DNA from 2 places in the Peribacillus sp. NPDC101480 genome. Region 2 is predicted to be linked to the other one. Evidence: riboswitches for the same ligand, from Rfam matches in the RefSeq annotation. Region 2 holds a riboswitch; the other holds the start of a gene.

Region 1 (3,172 bases), on a different contig from region 2:
AAAGCCTCTTTTTCTTGTATTCCGCGGAGTGCGAAACCTTCAACAGTGGCTTGGTAGCTAGCCGTAATCGCACAATCCGCTCCAGCACGAAAATAGTCAGAATGCACTTGATAAATCACTTCTGGATTTTCAAGTAATACACGTGCAGACCAGAGCGGGTCGTCCAAATCACATCCATGCCTCTCTAGCTCTGTAGCTAAAGCTCCGTCTAAAATCATGACTGAATGATCTCGTAAAATAGCGTCAATTGGGTTAGTTTTAATGTTCATGATCTACTCCTCTTTTCTTTATGGTTTTGTGTCAGATAATAACTTCCATAGCAAATCAAAATAAATGGAATGCCACAATATAGTGCAATTCGTTGTGTAGGATCAAATGCAATTCCTATGCAAGAAGCTAGGCATAGCATAAAAGAAACGATTGGTACGAGTGGATATAATGGCGTTCGATAAGCTAAGTCATTTACTGAATTTCCTTCGTTTATATATCGTCTGCGAAATAGAAATTGCGACATGCTAATACTCATCCAAACTACAACAACGGCTAGTCCAGAAATGGATACAAGCACTATGTAAACAGTATCCGGTGCAATAATACTCGAAAACAGGGCTAAGCAGCCGCCCAACATACTGAAAAGGACTGCATTTATCGGAACTCCCCGTTTTGTCAATTTTGCAAATATTGGTGATATAGTTTCCTTATCTGCAAGTGACCAAAGCATTCTGGATGCCGCATACAGTCCTGAGTTTGCAGCAGACAAAATGGCAGTTAATATAACAAAGTTCATAATATCCGCTGCATATGGCACACCAATCCGTTCAAGAACTGCCACAAAGGGGCTTTCTAATACGCTTGCATCCGAAATAGGCAATAATGCGGATAATACAACGATGGTTCCTACAAAAAAGATAATCAATCTCCATAATGTCATACGGATTGCCTTTGGTATCGTTTTTTCTGGATTCACAGTTTCTCCAGCTGCAATTCCAATTAATTCAGTTCCAGAGAATGCGAAATTCACCGCAAGCATCGTCATTATAATGGCAAAAGCACCATTCGGAAATAAACCTTCACTTGTAAAATTGGAGAATAACGGAGCGGATTGTGAATGAATTATTGGAATGAAACCTAGCATTGCCGCTGCTCCCAAAATAATGAAAATCACAATGGCAAATACCTTTATAGACGCAAACCAGAATTCGGATTCAGCGAAAAATTTAACGGTCCACGCATTTAATGCCAAAACCAATATGGCAAATAGTGCACTCCATATCCAGACATTGATTGATGGAAACCATCTCTGCATCAACAATCCTGCAGCCGTGAATTCCGAACCAAGTGCAACTGTCCAAGTTAGCCAATACAACCAGGCTACTGTATACCCTGTCCCAGGACCTATGTATTTAGCTGAGTAGCTATGAAACGCACCTGTCTCGGGCATATGTACTGCCAGTTCCCCTAGACATAGCATGACTAGATAAACCACTAATGCCCCAATCAGATACGAAAGGATGGTGCCAAACGGGCCTGCCTGTTGAATCGTATAACCCGAACTTAAGAATAAACCTGTTCCAATCACCCCGCCAAGCGATAGCATTATTATATGCCGTGCCTGCATTTTCCTTTGAAAATCATGCTTCCTTTTGTTCTCCATTCTTACTCTCCTTTATCTTGCATCCAGAAAAAACGAAAACGCACTCTAAAAAAGAGTGCGTTACTGACAAATAAACACGTACGGTCTTATCTATCAAGGTTTCACCCCCTGGAATTAGCACAGTGTCATTGCAGACCTGTTGCTGAGGTTTCATAGGGCCAGTCCCTCCACCTCTCTGGATAAGAAATTATTTTTTTATAACTTTATCAATCTATGAAAAAATTGTCAAGTTTTGTTTCGGTTTGTAAAGACTTCCTTTAAAATCCAAACGATCAACGCACCTTTGGCATAGATATGAACTTGTTTTTGGAACAGTCGCTTACATTATAGAATTGTAAATAATGCTAACCGGGAAAAATTTTTAAAAAATGACGACACCTTAAAAGATGACGCCATTTTTCTTATATTCCTTAAGGTCTTTCAATTTCAAATAATTCTCCTAGTTTTGTATAAGTATGACCCGCTAATCTTGCTACAGGTTTTAGCCCATTCTGGTCAATTCGGCCATTATGGTAAATCTCCTGCTCTATATGATAGCAGACTATTTTCCCTATCAATAAATCACAACCAGGTTTATTCTTGGAACCTGCCAAAGGTATCGCATGCTCCAATGTGCATTCAAAGCGTACCTTCGCTTCTTGCAATCCTGGTACCGACACCTTATCACTAACAGCCTGAGTGAAATTGGTAAGACCCAATTCACTTTCGTCAGACGGGAGTTCCTTGGCCGTTCGATTTGCATCAGCAACATTGTCTTCATCAGTGATATGAACAACGAATTCACCTGTTTGAATTGCATTTCGGGCCGTGTCCTTCAAAACTCCTTCTTTCCGTTGAACAGAAATGGAAATCATCGGAGGATTGGAACTGACTATGTTAAAAAAACTGAACGGCGCTATATTGATTGTACCGGTTTCGGATTGTGTCGTGACCAGGGCTATTGGTCTCGGTATGATGCTTCCAGTCAAAAACTTATAATTTTCCCGTTCTGTAAGACTTTCAGGATTTACTGAAATCATCTTCATCCCTCTCATTCTTATAAAAAGTTCTTTTGAAACCATGAACTTGCTGCATCAACCTCTGAACGTGTTAACTGATGACCGTAATTTTCCCAGTGAACGTCCACCGCAGCACCCGCTTGCAGTAAAATCCGATTAAGTTCATCAGTTTCTGCTGCGGGGCAAATCGGATCGTTTTTACCTGCAGCAATGAATACAGGTATATCCGATAGGGACGGCAAAGCAATCCCGCGTCTAGGCACCATTGGATGATGAAGAATCGCTCCTTTTAATGCCCCTTCGAAATGGAACATCAAACTTGCTGCTATGTTTGCACCATTAGAATAACCTAATGCCACCACTCTGTCACGATCGAAGTCATATTGTCCGGACGCTGATTCCAAGAAGTCATAAAGCTCCTTCGTACGGAAAATCAAATCTTCTTCATCAAAAACTCCTTCAGCCAGCCGGCGGAAATAACGGGGCATTCCGTTTTCAAGTACATTTCCCCGTACGCTGA
Region 2 (3,172 bases):
TGAAGGGTCTTTCCATTTTGAACATAGGACAAGTGCCGAATGTTTTTGTTGTACCTGAGGTTTGGGACAGTTTCACTTCAAAGAGTAGGGTTCATTTAAAGGATATTGAAAATATCCCATTGCTTTTAGTGCATAGGGAAAAAGGACAAGGGATTTACGAAGAAATTATCGAGGAATTTAAAAAACGGGAAATACAGCCAAATATTTTATGCGAATGCCATGATGTAAATGTTCTGCTCTCTCTGGTTTCAGCTGGAGTTGGGGCGAGTATTGTTCCGAAATCAGCTGTTTCACCTCATATTATAAAAGGAGTGAAAGTGTTGGATATTATCGATTCTTCAATTCAATCGAATATAGCTTTGGTTTTTAGACAAGATCGTTATCTTTCCAAAACGGCAAAACATTTTATTGAGCTGTTTTGAAGAAAAGCTAGGCCTGCCTAATGCCTAGCTTTTACGTTACATTTAAAGATGAATCATTCCCACACTTCTTTTGCTACATCAACGACGAATTTCAGCTTTTCCCATTGCTGTTCTTCGGTTAGCTTGTTGCCGTGATGGGTGGAGGAGAAGCCGCATTGAGGGCTTAAGCATAATTGTTCGAGAGGAACGAAGTGCGAGGCTTCTTTAATGCGTGCCTTAACAGCTTCCTTGTCTTCGATTTCCCCATTTTTTGAAGTGACGACCCCCAGTACAACCTGTGCACCGCCATTTGGAATGTATTCCAATGGTTTGAAATCCCCTGAGCGTTGATCATCATATTCCAAGAAGAATCCATCCACTTTTTCTTTTGCCAATAAAGTTGGAGCGATACGGGCATAGCTTCCTTCAAACGCCCAAGTCGACTGATAGTTTCCGCGACATAGGTGGGTAGTGACGACAAGGTCTTCTGGTTTGCCTTCCAATGCTCCATTAATGACACGAAGTGCAAGATCAATTAACTGTTCCCTCGTATATTTTCCATCTTTGAACTGGAAATCTGGAGCTGAAAGTCTGGCAATATATACATCATCCAATTGAAGATAACGCACACCTGCTTCATAAAAGGCTTTCAAAGCATGCTGATACGCCTTGATGATATCATTTGCATAATCTTCAATATCAGGGTAGATGTCTTCATTATGAATACCTGCAGCAAATAACTGATTCGGACTGGGAATGGTTTGCTTAGCAACGGCACGTCCGTTCACGATTTTGTTCAATTCAATGAAATCACTAATGAAGGGATGTTCAGGATTGAATGAAACCTTCCCGGTATTGCGAACGTTATATCTCTCTGTTTCCACACCATCGAATGTGAGACCTTTTTCAGTCACATATCCCTCGATGCCATTTAATTGTTCGAGGAAGTCAAAGTGCCACCATGTTCGTCTGAACTCGCCGTCCGTAACAGCCTCCAATCCAACTTCAATTTGTTTATCGACAATCCGATTGATTTCTTCGGTTTCAATTTCACGAAGCCGCTCTGCTGAAAGGGTACCCTCCCTAAATTGCTTTCTGGCAATATGTAAACGTTCCGGTCTTAATAAACTTCCGACGTGATCGGCCCTAAATGGTGCTTTCGTTAATGTGATTGACATGTTGCATTCCTTCTTTCCTTTTAAAAATAAAAAACCTCTTCTTAAAAAATAAGAAGAGGTGTTGGCAACAAAGCTATATACTCTTCTTATCTTCAAGTTTTTAAACTTCTGGAATTAGCACAGTACATGAATAGTCTGTTGCTGAGGCATCAAAGGGCCAGTCCCTCCACCTCTCTGGATAAGAGTGTCTATTAAATTAACTATGACTATACAGGTAGTTTTTATAAAGGTCAAGAGTTGGAGGTTGAATATTTCGAATATACCGTTTATTACTCGGTTCCTGGCATGATCATTTTCTGTATTCGGCTTTTTATACCACTTTTTAGATCAGGTTTAGACGTGGTTTTTTAAAACAACGATTAGTAGGGAAGACTGAAAAAAATAAATAAAATAATTAAACCTACTTGATTAATGAGTATTTATGTTTTATTGTTAAATTGCATAAAGAAAAGAGAATAAAATTGGATTATCCAATTGGTCAACCAAAGGATACTGAATTGTTGTTCATTACAACATTTCTGTGTCCTTTTTTGTTCGGAAAAAATTGTGATAATACAGGCATAAGCAGTGCCTAGGAGAAGATTCATTGGAGAGTGGAAACATGAAAACAACAAATATGAAATCATGCTGTACTGTATTAAAAAGACGGAATTTTCTTTCAATTGAAACTGACCTTGATTCGATCCCGACAAAGAAAAACGATTTCTATAATATGTCTTTGATACAAGCAGGTGAATTTTTACTAGGATCAAGTGATGAAGATAGTTCAAGAGAAGATGGTGAATATCCACCACGAACAGTAAAGATTGAGTCCTTTTACATGGACCGATACGCCGTAACAAATGAACAATTCTATTGTTTTATAAAGGATACCGGTTATGTAACAGATGCGGAGAAATATGGATGGTCTTTTGTTTTTAACTTGTTTGTCAACAAACGAATGGAACGGGATATGGTGGGGGCAGCCGAAAAAACACCTTGGTGGATAGCTGTTCGAAATGCTTGCTGGAAGCATCCGGAAGGGACGGATTCCTCAATCGTGAATCGCTTTCACCACCCGGTCGTCCATGTGTCATGGAATGATGCCAAAGCGTTTTGTAGATGGGCTGGAAAAAGACTTCCGACAGAAGCGGAATGGGAATATGCTGCTGCCAGTGGAGTGGTAAATCGTAAATATCCTTGGGGGGATGAGTTGCACCAAGGGGGAAAGCATCACTGTAATATTTGGCAAGGCAATTTTCCAAACGAAAATTTGGTAGAAGACGGATTTTTAGGAACGGCTCCTGTTGATACCTTTGAACCGAATGATTTTGGCCTTTATAACATGTCGGGGAATGTGTGGGAATGGTGCGAGGATACATTTTCAATTCAACATGGAAGTGAAGTCCTCGATCCCGATCCTTTTGCAAAACTGATAAAAGGCGGATCCTATCTATGCCATCGATCATATTGTAATCGTTATAGGATTTCAGCCCGTACTTATAATATGATTGACAGCTCTACAGGGCATATGGGTTTTAGATGTGTTGCCAACTTAAAAAAATAAGTGCCATAGGGGATATGAACATGAAAAATTTGAGGTCTTTATTGGTT

What was found. Region 2 has a riboswitch for S-adenosylmethionine ahead of ACQKMF_RS14105 (5-methyltetrahydropteroyltriglutamate--homocysteine S-methyltransferase). Riboswitches for the same ligand answer to the same signal wherever they lie in the genome.
Region 1: linked by a shared signal. The riboswitch ahead of mmuP (S-methylmethionine permease) and the one ahead of ACQKMF_RS14105 (5-methyltetrahydropteroyltriglutamate--homocysteine S-methyltransferase) in region 2 are both predicted to bind S-adenosylmethionine.

What each region holds. Positions count from the first base shown of each region.
Region 1 is NZ_JBNNSB010000005.1:320,442-323,613, forward strand. Features, by position in the region: gene mmuM (homocysteine S-methyltransferase) at 1-269, opposite strand, end outside; gene mmuP (S-methylmethionine permease) at 266-1,654, opposite strand; SAM riboswitch class I at 1,738-1,840, opposite strand; gene ACQKMF_RS18615 (flavin reductase family protein) at 2,065-2,673, opposite strand; gene ACQKMF_RS18620 (alpha/beta hydrolase) at 2,691-3,172, opposite strand, start outside.
Region 2 is NZ_JBNNSB010000003.1:577,088-580,259, forward strand. Features, by position in the region: gene ACQKMF_RS14100 (LysR family transcriptional regulator) at 1-422, shown strand, start outside; gene ACQKMF_RS14105 (5-methyltetrahydropteroyltriglutamate--homocysteine S-methyltransferase) at 476-1,579, opposite strand; SAM riboswitch class I at 1,663-1,764, opposite strand; gene ACQKMF_RS14110 (formylglycine-generating enzyme family protein) at 2,181-3,125, shown strand; gene ACQKMF_RS14115 (ABC transporter substrate-binding protein) at 3,140-3,172, shown strand, end outside.